2 regions of the Streptomyces sp. NPDC079020 genome follow, and region 1 is predicted to be linked to the other one. Evidence: riboswitches for the same ligand, from Rfam matches in the RefSeq annotation. Region 1 holds a riboswitch; the other holds the start of a gene.

Region 1 (7,286 bases):
AGACCTCCTCGATGGTGCCGAAGGCCGCGGCGAGGTACTCGGCGTGCGCGCCGAAGAGCGGGTTCAGCAGTTCGAGGACCTCCGGGGACATTCCGGTCTCCGAGGTGTCCGAGCGTCGCACCCGGTAGCGGCGGTGCGCGTCGTTGGACTTGAGGTAATCGGCCTCGATGGCATCCCGCTCCACGCCCACGGCGAGCAGCGACACGGCTATGGAGAGGCCGGCCCGGTCCTTGCCCGCGGCGCAGTGCATCAGGGCGGGGACGCTGTCCTCGGCCAGGGCGTGCAGTACCCGGCTGTGCTCGGCGGTGCGGTCCCGGATGATCGACCGGTACGAGGTGATCATCCGGTCCATGCCCTTGCTGCCCGAGAGGATCGAGCGCAGCTGGGCGATGTCGCCGTCCCGGACCAGCCGCCAGAACTCGGCGCCGTCGGCCGGGTCGGACAGCGGAATGCTGACATTGCGCACCCCCGCCAGCTCCACGTCGTGACCGTCGAGCCTCCGGTCGGCGTCGTTGCGGAAGTCGAAGACCGTGTGCAGGCCGAGCCTGCCGAGGACCGCCGTGTCCTGCTCCGTGGCGTGCGCCAGGTGGCCGCTGCGGTAGAGCCGCCCGAACGCCACGCGGCGTCCGTCCGTGGTGGGGAGCCCACCCACATCGCGGAAATTACGCACTCCGGTCAGCTCGGATTCTGTCGGCGGGACCTGCGGCACCTGCTGAGTCACGGCGGCTCCTGGGGTGTCTGACGTCGGCGCTGCTCGCCGACGAGGGCACGCTCGTGACGATACGACATCGATTCCTCAGGCAATCATCTCGGACGAGGCACACGGCTCGCCATGCGTACACGCACGGGCATTGCCCCGCACCGTCACCGTGGTCGATGATGTGCGGAACTGTTCGAACGTGAGGGAAATGATGATCGAGACTGGTGACACGGGCCGTACCTGGGTGCTCAGTGGCGCGACCGGCAGCTATGCGCTCCACCTCACCGACCGCGATGAGCTGCTGCATCTGCACTGGGGGCCGCGCCTCACGCCGGCCGCGGCCGAGGCGCTGGCCGCCGAGCCCCTCCCGACCTGCTCCGGCTTCGATTCCCCGCTCGACGGCCACGAGGAGTACCCGGTCGAGGGCGGTCCCCGGTTCGTCCGCCCGGCGCTCTCCGTACGGACCGACGAGGTCAGGGGGACCCAGTGGGTGTTCGGGGGCGCCGGGACGGACGGTGACGAACTCCGGCTGAGCTTCACGGACGCCGCGCACCGCCTCGCGCTGACCCTCCACTACCGGATGCGTGACGACTCCGATGTGATCGAGCGCTGGACCACCGTCACCCACGCCGGCCCGGACGGCCCGCCCCTGGAACTGCTGCGCGCCGACGCGGCGACCTGGACGCTGCCGGCCCGGGAGAACTGGCGGCTGAGCCAGCTGCACGGCAGCTGGGCGGCGGAGTCCCGGCTGGTGCGGTCGGAACTCACGTACGGCGAGAAGATCCTCTCCAGCCGCCGCGGGCACACCGGGCACCAGCATCTGCCATGGGTGGCGCTGGACGCCGGCGGAGCCGCGACCGAGGAGCACGGGGAGGTGTACGGCTGCGCTCTGGGCTGGTCCGGTTCCTGGCGGATCGCCGTGCATCAGCTGCCCGACGGTCTCGTGCAGATCAACGGGGGCGCGGGCTACGACGAGTCCGGCCTGCTGCGGCTCGCGCCGGGTGAGTCGTACACCACACCCGTCTTCGCCGGCCTGTGGAGCCCGGACGGCTTCGGCGGGGCGAGCCGGGCCTGGCACGCCTGGCAGCTGGCCCATGTGATCCCGGACGCCAGCACGCCGCGGCCGGTGCTCTACAACTCCTGGGAGGCGACCGGCTTCGACATCTCCATGGAACAGCAGCGTGCGCTGGCCGTGCGCGCGGCGGAGATGGGCGTCGAGCTGTTCGTGGTGGACGACGCCTGGTTCGGGCGGCGCACCAGCGACCGGGCCGGGCTCGGTGACTGGACGCCCAACCCCGACCGGTTCCCCGGCGGGCTGCGGCCGCTCGCCGACGAGGTGCGCGGGCTCGGCATGCGGTTCGGGATCTGGGTCGAGCCGGAGATGGTCAACCCCGACAGCGATCTCTACCGGGCCCACCCGGACTGGGTGCAGCACTTCCCCGGCCGTACGCGGACCGAGTTCCGCAACCAGCTGGTGCTCAACCTGGCCAGGCCGGACGTACAGGAATACCTGTGGGAGCAGCTTGACGCGCTGCTCTCCAGCGCTCCGATCGACTATGTGAAGTGGGACTTCAACCGCTGCTTCACCGAGGCCGGCTGGCCGGGCGAGGAGTACCCGCAGAAGCTCTGGACCGCCCATGTGGAAGCGCTGTACGCGCTGCTCGACCGGCTGCGCGCCGCGCACCCGGGCGTGGCCTTCGAGTCCTGCTCGGGCGGCGGGGGCCGGGTCGATCTGGGCGTGCTCTCCCGCACCGATCAGGTGTGGACCTCGGACAACACCGACCCGCTGGACCGGCTCGCCATTCAGGAGGGCTTCGGGCAGATTCATCCGGCGCGGGTGATGGCGGCCTGGGTCACCGACAGCCCGAACGTCCAGCTGAACAACCGGGTGAGTTCGCTGCGGTTCCGCTTCGTCAGCGCGATGGCCGGGGTGCTCGGGGTCGGCGGCGACCTCACCGAGTGGAGCCCTGAGGAGCTGGCCGAGGCGCGGGACTGGGTGTCCCTCTACAAGGAGATCCGCCCGGTGGTGCAGCACGGGGCCCTGCACCGGCTCGCGGCGCCGCGCGGCGGGCTGAGCGCGGTGAGCTACGTGCTGGGCGAGGAGGTCGTGGTGCTGATGTGGCTTGAGGCACAGCGGTTCGGCCAGCGGCCGCCGGCCCTGCGGCTGCGCGGCCTGGACGCCTCGGCGACGTATGTCTGCCAGGACACCGGAGCGGAGTACCAGGGTTCGGTGCTGCTGCATCGCGGGCTGCACACCGGGCTGAGCGGCGACCTGGACGCCCGGGTGCTGAGGTTGCGTCAGAAGCGATGACCATGACATGTCCGTAATGGGGCGTTTAATAGAACGTGCCCTATTTATGGGAGAGATGATGGCCCGCTGGTGAGCGGGATCATATCCGTGACGGTGTGTGGTGGCGGCGCCCGGGAGCGATCCGGGCGCCGCGCGGAATGCCAAGATCCGTAATCCACGGAGTGTGACGGGAATTCCGGACCGAAATTGAATCGGGGATTCCGGCAGGCAACCGATGGCTTGTTCCTGTCGTCCTGACTCGTTTACGGTCACCGTCAATCCGGACGGATCGCCTAATCCTGCCGCCGCCCGGAATTCACACCCACCCACACTCGTGTGGCAGGAGCGGGGGACCCAGGTAAGCCGCCGGCCCGGAGAGATCCGGACCGGCTCGGGGTGAAGTCGCCGAGAGCGACCGGGCATCTCCAGCCCGAACCCGACAGCTCACCTCGTAGGCGCCGGAGAGGAATTCCCCCATGCCCGCAACGGGTAAGCACCGTCGTACGAAGACCGGCCCGATCGTCCGCGGTGTCCTCGCCGCAGGGACCGGCGGCGCCGTCCTCGCCCTCCCGCTGATCGGTGCCACCGGAGCGCACGCCGCGGAGAAGGCCGCGCCCACCGCCGCCTCGGTCGCCGCCGCGCACACCGCCCCGGGTGCCGCGGCCACCGCCCACGGCGCCTCGAAGTCCTACTCCGTGGTCTCCGGCGACTACCTCTCGAAGATCGCCGCGGAGCACAAGCTCAAGGGCGGCTGGCAGAAGCTGTACCAGGACAACCGCGAGGTCGTCGGCGAGAACCCGAGCCTGATCTTCCCCGGCATGAAGCTGACCCTCGGCGCCGAGGCGTCCGGTTCCGCCGATGCCGCGCAGTCCGCGCCGGCCCCGTCGAAGGCGGAGCCGAAGAAGGCCGCCCCCGCCGCCCCGGCGGCCCCGAAGGTGCAGTCGGCCCCGAAGGCCGCCTCCTCCGCGGGCTCCTCGGCCCCGTCCTCCGAGGCCGGAAAGTCCACCACCTCCACGAGCACCAGCGCCTCCCAGAGCAACAGCTCCGGCTGGACGACCCCGGTGGCCAACGCCAACGTCACCACCCAGTACCGCGCCTCCGGCGCCAGCTGGTCCAGCGGCTACCACACCGGCTCGGACTTCCAGGCCGCGTCGGGCACCGTCGTCCGCGCCATCGGTCCGGGCACCGTGGTCTCGGCCGGCTGGAGCGGCTCGTACGGCAACGAGGTCGTCATCAAGCACGCCGACGGCATGTACTCCCAGTACGCGCACCAGTCCTCGCTCAGCGTCTCCGTGGGCCAGACCGTCACCGGCGGCCAGCAGATCGGCCTCTCCGGCTCCACCGGCAACTCGACCGGCCCGCACCTCCACTTCGAGGTCCGCACCGGCCCGAGCTACGGCTCGGACGTCGACCCGGTCGCGTACCTGCGCCAGCACGGCGTCTCCATCTGATGGAGCGGTGACGGCCGGACATGAACAGGGGCGGTGCGCGTCGGCGCACCGCCCCTGTCCTTATTCCGGCTTTACCAAAAACTGACCGGGTGGTCTATCTCACCACCCGTCAACCCCGTATTACGGTCGCGTAGGTCACATTCGACGGTGCAGGATATGCGCTTGTGGCAGACGATTCGAGAAACAATCAACCAGAGATCATCGGGTCGTACGCGGCGATTGGCGACAGCTTCACCGAAGGAGTCGGAGACCCCGGCCCCGACGGGGCCTTTGTCGGCTGGGCGGACCGGTTCGCGGTCCTGCTGGCGGACCGGCTCCCGGTCCCCGACACCGCGACGAGCCCGGAGGATCCCGCGCACGGGAATTTCCGGTACGCCAATCTCGCCGTACGCGGACGCCTCCTCGACCAGATAGTCGAGGAGCAGGTCCCCCGCGCCAAGGAGCTGGCCCCCGAGCTGGTCAGCTTCTGTGCGGGCGGCAACGACATCATCAGGCCGGGCACCGACCCCGACGATCTGGCCGAGCGCTTCGAGCGCGCGGTCGCCGATCTGAGCAACGCGGTCGGCACCGTCATGATCACCACCGGGTTCGACACCCGCGGTGTGCCGGTGCTGCGGCACATGCGCGGCAAGATCGCGACGTACAACGTCCATCTGCGGTCCATCGCCGACCGCTACCACTGCCCCGTCCTGGACCTGTGGTCGCTCCGCTCGGTGCAGGACCGGCGCGCCTGGGACGACGACCGGCTGCACCTGTCCCCCGAGGGCCACACCCGCGTCGCGCTGCGCGCGGCACAGGTGCTCGGTGTGGACGTGCCCGCCGATCCGGATCAGGCCTGGCCGCCGCAGGCACAGCGCGGCACCTTCGAGGAACGGCGCGACGACATCCACTGGGCGCGCGAATACCTGGTCCCGTGGATCGGGCGGCGGCTGCGCGGCGAGTCCTCCGGCGACCATGCCGAGGCCAAGCGCCCCGACCTGCTTCCCCTCTGACCCGACCTGCTTCCCCTCTGGGGGGACCGCCCTCACGGCGCCTCGCGCAGGACCGTCAGGGGCAGGGCACGCCGGGCCGGGCTCGGTACCACGAGCCCGGCCGGCGGCGTGGCCGGACGGCCCGGAGCCGGTATCCGCTCCAGCACCCCGCCCGCGAACACGTCGTACAGCGGCAGCGTCTCCAGATGCACATAGCCGATGTGGCAGTCGCACACATCGAGCGGGCAGCCCTGCGGACCGAGCGCCCGGCGGTAGCTGCCGTCGTAGAGATTGCCCAGCTCCGCGCGGACGAAGTGACACCGCCGCACGGTGCCGTCACCGTCCACGGAGATGACCGACTCACCCGTGCGGCAGGGCAGCCCGGCCGACCGGTGCGGATGCCTGCTGTACGGGAACAGCGGGTCCAGCGCCGTCCAGCGGTCCGCCTCCTCGTCCGTGTAGGTGTGCCCCTCGGCGGCGTTGACCCAGAGATAGACCTCCTCGGGCAGCGCCGCCCGCAGCCGCCGCGCCTCGTCGAGATGGGCGTCGAAACCGACCACGCCCACGCTGTAGCGCACCCCGCGAGCGGTGAGCTCCCGGCACTTGCCGAGGAAACGCTCGTACGGCGTCTGACCCGGGTGGTACGTGCACCACAGCGCGACCCGGTCCGTGTCGGCCCCGGCCAGCCAGTCCGTGCGGCCGCTCAGATTGGTCTGGATGGCCACCCGGCCGATGTGCGGCAGCCGCGACAGATCGGCCAGCGCCCGCCGGTACCAGGACCTCACCAGACCCTCGCCCCACGGTGTGAACAGCACGGACAGCCGGTCTCCGGTCTGCGCCGCGGCCCACGCGGTGAACCGCTCCAGCGCCGCCCGGTCCGCCGTCAGCTGTTCCCGGCTGTCGCGCCGCTTGGCGAACGGGCAGTACGGACAGTCGTAGTCGCAGGAGGACAGCGGGCCCCGGTAGAGGATCGTCAGGTCCATGGCGGCAGTCACTTCCGTTCGTACGCGGCCATCGCGGCCCGTACCGCAGGGGAGAACAGCTCGGGGCCCAGCGCGTCGGAGTGGGCCAGCCCCTCGGGGGAGAGCCGCAGCAGATCGCCGCCGGCGCTCCCGTCCAGCCAGCCGCGCGCCGCGAAGCGGTCCAGCTCGGCCGGGAAGTCCTCGCGCGGATCCGTGCCGAACCGCTGCCGGTACTCCTCGGTCCGCAGGCCCACGGCCTGGAGCAGCGACTGGAGGAGATGACGCCTGCGCGCCTCGTCGGCGTCCACATACCGGCCCACCTCGGCCCGGGAGAAGTCCTCGGTCGCGGTGAACCCGTCGATGATGCCGCGGATCTCCCGCATCTCCACCGCGTAGTCGAAGGAGTAGTGCAGCGAAGCGGTGTACGAGCGGGCACCGCAGCCCAGACCGATCATGCCGTCGGTCTGGCAGGCGTAGTCGTCCCGGCCCTCCGCCGGGGCGTCGGCACGGCGGAACATCCGCATCGACACCTGCTCGTAGCCATGGGCGAGGAGATGGTCGCGGCCGGTCCGGTAGAGCCGCAGCCGCTGTTCGTCCCAGGCGTTCGCGGCATGCTCCTCGGCCGCCGGGTCCACCGCCGCCCCGAGACGGCCGAGGCCGGTCAGCGGGCGTACGTAGAGCGGGTAGAGGTAGAGCTCCTCGGGGCGCCAGGCCAGCGCGGCGTCCAGGGAGGTGCGCCAGCTCCGCTCGGTCTGCCCGTCGATGCCGTAGATCAGGTCGATGTTGAGGACCGGTATCCGGGCGTCACGGATCCGGCCGAGGGCCGCCTCCACATCGGCGCGGTGCTGCGGGCGGACCGCCGCGCGGGCCTCGGCGTCGACGAAGCTCTGCACACCGATGCTGATCCTGGTC
Region 2 (7,286 bases), on a different contig from region 1:
TCTCCGCGAGCCGGTCGTAGTGGTCGCGGTAGGTGGCCCGGACGCGCTCCTGGCCTTCCCCCGCGCCGATGAAGTTCACGTACGCACCGCCCATGGAGTACGGGTGCAGTTCCTCCCAGTAGTCCACCGCCCACTGCCGGATCGCCGAGGCGTTGGCCGGGTCGGGGTCGATACCGCCGATGACCCCGGACCAGACGGCGTCGCGGTAGGCCCACGCGGTGTCGTCCGGGGGGACGCGGCCGGCCGCCGCGTCGACCGGATAGAGGTGCATGGTCGTCAGATCGGTGGGGAGATTCTGGGCGTACTTGGCGTGCACGTCGATCGCCTCCTCCGTGATCCGGTCGAAGAACGCGCCGCGCCAGTACCACTGGAGCCCCTTCGGGATCAGCTCGTCGAACATGGTCTGGAGCGCGGGGTAGGGCATCGGCGTCGTGAAGTGGAAGACGGGCGGGCCCGGTTCGTTCACGGCGGTCAGGGCCTCGTCGAGTCCGTCGGGGTCGCCGGTCGAGCACCAGACGACACCGCACATCGGCAGACCGTGGATCTCCTCGGGGAAGGGCGGGCCGGGCGGGACGGTCAGCGTGGCGAAGAAACCGTTCAGTTCGTCCGGTGCCGCAGGCAGGAACTCGCGGTACCACCGCAGCACTTCGTGCAACAGGTCGAGCGGCCACAGCGTGACCGCGACGCCGACGGTGTCCACCGGGTGCAGCCGGAAGCCGAACGAGGTGACGATGCCGAAGTTCCCGCCTCCGCCGCGCAGCGCCCAGAACAGGTCGGCGTTCTCGGTCCCGCTCGCGGTGACGAAGCTGCCGTCGGCGAGCACCACGTCGGCGGAGAGCAGACTGTCCACGGTCAGCCCGTACGCACGGGTGAGGTGGCCGTGCCCGCCGCCGAGCGTGAGGCCGCCGACGCCGGTCGTCGACATGATGCCCGCCGGGGTGGCGAGGCCGAAGGCGTGGGCGGCGTGGTCGAGGTCGCCGAGCTGGGCGCCGCCGCCGACCTGTGCCGTCCTCGCGGCCGGGTCGACGCGCACGCCGCGCATCGGCGAGAGGTCGATGGTGACCCCGTCGTCCACCAGGCACAGGCCCGCACCGCTGTGTCCGCCGCCCATGACGGCCGCTTCGAGACCGTGTTCCCGTACGAAGTCCACCGCGGCCATGACGTCGGCCGCGTCGGAGCACCGCACGACGGCCGAGGGCCGACGGTCGATCATGGCGTTGTAGATGGTGCGCGCCTGCGTGTAGTCCGGGTCCTCGGGGCCGATCACCGGTCCGCGCAACGCGGTTCTCATGGTTTCGAGCGTGGCACCGTCCATGGCCTTCTCCTCGGTGTGGCGCGGACCGCGACACACACCCGGCTCCTTCCCCCGCCGTCTGTCGCTGATCGGCCGGACGTACGCCGGCGATTCGGCACCCCGGGAGCCGCGGGTGCGGTCGGACACCGCAAGGCTGTATCACCAGCCTCTCGCCGGTCCACGGGTCCCGCAATTCTCCGGCCCCCCGGGCACGGCGATCACCCCGGCACGGCCGATCACCCCGGGCGGTGGCGGCACATGGACGTCCGGCGCACTGGGCGCGCGCACGGCGAGGTCCGCGGCGAGGGCCGCGGCGAGGGGGTCGTGCCGGAGGTCCGAAGTGCCAGGTGGTCAGGAGCGCGTCCGGCATGCCGTAGAGTTGCATTCAACGACGCGGGGTGGAGCAGCTCGGTAGCTCGCTGGGCTCATAACCCAGAGGTCGCAGGTTCAAATCCTGTCCCCGCTACTGAAGGACCGGGCCCGGTACGCATACAGCGTGCCGGGCCCGAGTCGTTTCCGGACCCGTGTGCCGTATCCGGGTCCGTGCGTGCCGCATCCGCCGGGTCCGTGCTGCGTATCCGCCGGCTTCGAGCGTGCCGCGTCCTCCGGCTTGACCTTGACGCAACGTAAGGATCTAGCTTTTCCCGCATGGAGTGGTCCATCCAGGAAATCGCCAGAAAGGCCGGCACCACGAGCCGCACGCTCCGGCATTACGGGGACCTCGGTCTCCTCATGCCGAGCAGGGTCGGGAGCAACGGCTACCGCTACTACGACCAGGACGCCCTCGTCCGGCTCCAGCGCATCCTGCTGCTGAGGCAGCTGGGGCTGCCGTTGCCCGCGATCAAGGACGTGCTGGAGGGGCAGCGGGACACGGCCGTGGCTCTGCGGACGCATCTGAGGCTGCTGGAGCAGGAACGGGAGCGCATCGGGCGGCAGATCGCGTCGGTGCGGACCACTCTCCACAAGACGGAGGAGGGGAGGGAACTCATGGCGGAAGAAGTGCTCGACGGCTTCGATCACACCGTCCACGAGCAGGAGGTGACCGAGCGCTGGGGCCGTGACGCGTACGAGCGCGGCGACCGGTGGTGGCGCTCGCTGGGCGCGGCGGGGCGGAAGGCGCACCTGGCGGAGCACGAGTCCATCGCCCGGGACTACGGGCGGGCCAGGGAGGACGGCCTCGCCGCCGGCAGCGGGGCGGTGCAGGACATCGCGCGGCGGCACTGCGCCTGGCTGGCGGATGCGGAAGCGCCCGGCAGGGCGTATGTGAAGGGGCTGGGCGAGATGTATGCCGCCGATCCGCGTTTCGCGAAGAACTACGATCGGTACGGGGACGGCACCGCCGCCTTCGTACGGGATGCGCTGACGATCTACGCGGAACACCGGCTCTCCGACTGACCTCCGGAGGCCCCGGCCCCGCACGCTCCCCCCTTTGGCCGATGAGGAGTCGCCGCACGGCGCGGCTCCGGCAAGCCTGGACGGGGCGCGGTACGGTCCGCAGCCGTGGATGGACCGGGCAGGAGTGCACAGGTGGGGAAGCGGGACAGGCGGCGCGGGAGACCTGTCGGGCTGCCCGGCGCCCGGAGCCGTTGGCGTTCGGCCTTTCCGGTGCGCGGGCGCGTGCTCCCCTCCTTCGGTTTCCCGGCCCGCGGTGGTGGCCGGGGGCCGGCCGGGGGCGTCGGGGCTCGCCGGTTCGTCCGCGCGCTGCCCGCCCTGATGATCGGCGGCGGGCTGCTCTTCGACGTCGGGACCCCGCCGACCTTCACCGCCGTACCGCTGTTCGTGGCGGCGCCGCTGATGGCCGCCCCGTTCTTCAGCCTGGCCAGCACCGTCCGGACCGGCGTGGCCTCGGTCCTGGCCGTCCTCGTGCTGCACCTGTACGCGGGGACGCTGACCCGGGCCGCTCCGGTCACCGAGCTGATCACCGTGCTCACCGCCTCGGTGCTCGCCCTCGTCATCAACGGTGTCGTGCGGCGCGGCAACGAGCAGCTGGCCTCGGCGCGCTTCATCGCGGAGACCGCCATGCGGGCCGTGCTGCCGACACCGGACGACCGCATCGGCGGACTGCATGTCGCCGCACGGTACGAGGCGGCCCAGGCGGACGAGTTCGTCGGCGGTGACCTGTTCGCCGTGGCGGACACCCCGCACGGCGTACGTCTGGTGCTCGGGGACGTACGGGGCAAGGGGCTCGACGCGGTCGAGGCGGTGGCGGTGATCATCGGCGCGTTCCGGGAGGCCGCCGAGCAGGAGCGTTCGCTGGAGGGGGTCGCCCAGCGGCTGGAACGGGCGCTGGCGCGGGAAGGCACCCGGCGCGGCGGGCTCGACGCGATGGAAGGGTTCATCACGGCGGTGCTCGTCGAGATTCCGCGCGGCTCCCTCTCCTTGCGCATCGTCAACCGGGGGCACCCCGAACCGATCCTGCTCCACGCGGACGGGGCGCTGGAGGTGCTGTCGCCGACCGTGCCCGCGCTGCCGCTCGGGATGAACCTGGGTGCGTGGCCGGACCGGGCCGACGAGTGGGGGCTGCCGCCGGGGGCGACCCTGCTGCTGTTCACGGACGGCCTCTCCGAGGCGCGGGACGCGTCCGGGGCCTTCTACGACCCGGCGGCCCGGCTGCGGGGCCGGATCTTCCCCGGGCCCGAGGAGCTGCTCTCCGCGCTCACCGACGACGTCCGGCTGCACACCGGCGGCCGGTCCACTGACGACATGGCACTTCTCGCGGTGGGAAGGCCCGCTGAGGGACAGCCGGAACGCCGGACGACCGTGAGGATCGTGGGCCGGGGCGATGAATGAGCGGGGCATGCGGACGGGACGCGGGGGCGGGTCCTGTGGGCGTGACATGCGGACGGGACGCGGGGACGGGCGCGCGCCGGTTGCCGGGCGATACCACGGTGCGTAGTCGAAGGACGCCGCTCCGCATAACATTTGACGCAATGTCAGAAACCAAGTAGTGATCCAATCGTGCTCTACTCGTCCGATTCGAGCCGGTTGCACCCTGTAAGTCCATGCCAAAGTCGCGAACGATCAACGGGAAGAGCTTGGAATAGGAGCCGTCCGTCTATTAACGTTCGATAACGCAGCGCGGTCGTCCCAGTCGTCGCAAGAGGCGGCACCGTGCGCGAGCGCCGAATCCCGCAAGGGAACCGGGGAACCACCTACATGGGGTGAATCGGACACCTGTGTCTCGTCAGAGACGGAGGGGCCCGTAGGAGACCTTCCTGCTCCGAACCCGTCAGCTAACCCGGTAGGCGAGAAGGAAGGAAAGGAGTGCGCCCACGTGGCGTCCAACAAGCCTGCCCCCGAGGCCCCGTCACCCTTCGCCACCGGCAACTTCGGTGACCCGGACAGGACCTGGGAGGAATGGAATCCCACCGAGGAGTCCATCCGGCCCGTGCGCGGCAGGCACCGCGTAGCCAAGCAGCGGGGACTCGCCCGTAGCTCCACCGTCCTCGGGGTCGGTGTCATCGCGGCCGTCGGAGCGGGCGGCATGGCCACCGCGCAGAGCAAGCCGCCGGTCTCCATATCTCTTCCCGATTCCCTCGCGGCCAGTCTCCCCGACGCCAAGTCCCTTCCCGGCGTGGGTTCCTTCCTCTCCGACGAGGAGGACAAGAAGCCGGTCGCGACCGCGCCGCTCACCTCCGCAGGCATCACCGACGCCGAGGCGGAGCAGGGCGCGACCGACCCGGGCGAGGCACTCCGCGCCCGCATCCTCCAGCAGGCCGAGCAGCAGCAGGCCAGCGCCGACGCCGAGGCCAAGGCCGCGGAGGAGAGGGCGGCAGCCGAGAAGGCCGCCGCCGAGGCCAAGAAGCAGCAGGACAAGGCCGAGGCCAAGGTCGCCGCCGAGAAGAAGAAGGCGGAGGAAGCGGCGAAGAAGAAGGCGGAGGCCGAGCGCCTCGCCAAGCTCGCCGCCAGCTACGCGCTGCCGACCTCCTCGTACAGCATCACCTCGACCTACGGTCAGTCCGGCACGATGTGGTCCTCCGGCCACCACACCGGGCTCGACTTCGCGGCGCAGAGCGGCACCCCGGTCAAGGCCGTGCACAGCGGCACGGTGAAGTCCGCCGGATACTCCGGCGCGTACGGCTACCGCACGGTCCTGGTGCTCGATGACGGTACGGAGGTCTGGTACTGCCACCAGTCCTCGATGAACGTGTCGGCCGGTCAGAAGGTCAGCACGGGCGACACCATCGGCCGTGTCGGCGCCACCGGCAACGTCACCGGCGCCCACCTCCACCTGGAGGTCCACACCCCGGGCGGCTCGGCCATCGACCCGATGAGCTGGCTGCGCAGCAAGGGACTCACGGTCTGAGGACCCGTTGGGTGACCTCCGGTCGGAGGTCGCCCGGCAGGCTCCGGGCCCCGTCCCCGCTTCCGCCCCCGCATCGCTCTCCCACCGCGCCCTCACCGGGCGCCCCCGAACCCCGGCAGCCCTGACGCACACCCCCCGACGTCAGGGCTGCCGGTCCGTTGTCGTGGAATAGCGTCACAGGGTGCTCTCGTTGAACTCTGCATGACTTCTGTGACGTCTCTTCGCCCGCTCGGTTCCTCCGGCCTTCAGGTCTTCCCCCTCGCCCTCGGCGGCAATGTCTTCGGCTGGACGGCGGACGAGGCACAGTCCTTCGCGGTGCTGGACGCGTACGCCGCGGCCGGCGGCAACTTCATCGACACCGCCGACTCCTACTCCGCCTGGGTCCCCGGCAACGAGGGCGGCGAGTCGGAGACCGTCATCGGCAAGTGGCTCGCCTCGCGTGCCAACCGGTCCGACATCGTCGTCGCCACCAAGGTCGGCGCCCACCCCTCGTACAAGGGGCTCTCCGCCACCACCGTCAAGGCCGCCGCCGAGGAGTCGCTGCGCCGGCTCGGCACCGACCACATCGACCTGTACTACACGCACTTCGATGACGAGACCGTCCCGGTCGAGGAGATCATCACGGCCCTCGACCAGCTGGTGAAGGACGGCAAGGTGCGCGAGATCGCCGCCTCCAACATCAGCCCGGAGCGGCTCCGGGCGTCCCTGGACTTCTCCGAGCGCGAGGGCCTGGCCCGTTACGTCGCCCTCCAGCCGCACTACAACCTGGTCTCCCGCGACACCTACGAGGGCGCCCTCCAGGACACCGCCGCCCGCGCCGGGCTCGCCGCCGTCCCGTACTTCGCCCTGGCCTCGGGCTTCCTCACCGGAAAGTACCGTCCGGGTACGTCGGTCGACAGCCCGCGGGCCGAGGGCGCGGGGCGGCACCTGGAGTCGGAACAGGGCCGCAGGGTGCTGGCGGCGCTCGACACGATCGCGCGGGAGCGCGAGGCCGAGATCGCGACGGTCGCCCTGGCCTGGCTGGCCGCGCGGTCGACCGTCGTCGCACCGATCGCCTCCGCCCGCACGGTCGAGCAGCTGCCCGCACTGGTCGCGGTGGCCGGCCTGCACCTGACGGACCAGGAAATCGCCGCGCTCACCGAGGCGTCGGCCTGATCCACGGCGGGACCGGCCGGGCCCGGCACCCGGTCCGGCACCCGGCCGGTCCGGCACCCGGCTGGCCCGGCACCCGGCCGGCCCGGTCCCGCCGGCCGGGTGCGGGGGCGCCGACGGTTACTGCGGGGGGCGCAGATACGGGTTGGGGCCGCCGTACTGCTGGGGCGGGGTCGCGTGCGGTGCGGGCCCGTACTGCTGGGGCGGGAACCGACCCGCGTACGGCTGTCCCGCGTGCCCGTACTGCTGCGGATCCGGTGTCGCGTACGGCCCGGGTGTCGCGTACGGCCCGGGTGTCGCGTGCGGCCCCGGTGTCGCGTGCGGATACGGACCCGGCCCCGGAGACGCGTACGGACCCGGCTCCGCAGACGCGTACGCGGGCCCGTACTGCTGCTGCGGGAACTGCCCGCCGTGCGGCGCGACCGGGTGGCGGGGGTATGTGTGCGGCCGGACGGTGGCGTGGGCCGCGTACGTCAGAGCCGGACCGGCGATCTCCCGGCGCTGCCACAGGTGGTGCAGCAGCTCCCGCTCCCG

Evidence for each region. A riboswitch is a leader RNA that binds a small molecule or an ion and turns the genes downstream of it on or off. The one in region 1 is predicted to bind cyclic di-AMP.
Region 2: another riboswitch for cyclic di-AMP. It lies ahead of ACIGJO_RS33055 (M23 family metallopeptidase); the one in region 1 lies ahead of ACIGJO_RS16640 (peptidoglycan DD-metalloendopeptidase family protein).

Annotation. Positions count from the first base shown of each region.
Region 1 is NZ_JBITUB010000007.1:115,082-122,367, reverse strand. It holds gene ACIGJO_RS16650 (tyrosine-protein phosphatase) at 1-721, opposite strand, end outside; gene ACIGJO_RS16645 (alpha-galactosidase) at 912-3,011, shown strand; cyclic di-AMP (ydaO/yuaA leader) riboswitch at 3,304-3,461, shown strand; gene ACIGJO_RS16640 (peptidoglycan DD-metalloendopeptidase family protein) at 3,467-4,441, shown strand; gene ACIGJO_RS16635 (SGNH/GDSL hydrolase family protein) at 4,606-5,433, shown strand; gene ACIGJO_RS16630 (STM4011 family radical SAM protein) at 5,466-6,395, opposite strand; gene ACIGJO_RS16625 (STM4012 family radical SAM protein) at 6,404-7,286, opposite strand, start outside.
Region 2 is NZ_JBITUB010000024.1:66,857-74,142, forward strand. It holds gene ACIGJO_RS33035 (FAD-binding oxidoreductase) at 1-1,315, opposite strand, end outside; tRNA gene ACIGJO_RS33040 (tRNA-Met) at 1,687-1,760, shown strand; gene ACIGJO_RS33045 (TipAS antibiotic-recognition domain-containing protein) at 1,943-2,689, shown strand; gene ACIGJO_RS33050 (PP2C family protein-serine/threonine phosphatase) at 2,912-4,084, shown strand; cyclic di-AMP (ydaO/yuaA leader) riboswitch at 4,405-4,557, shown strand; gene ACIGJO_RS33055 (M23 family metallopeptidase) at 4,569-5,600, shown strand; gene ACIGJO_RS33060 (aldo/keto reductase) at 5,811-6,755, shown strand; gene ACIGJO_RS33065 (PrsW family glutamic-type intramembrane protease) at 6,873-7,286, opposite strand, start outside.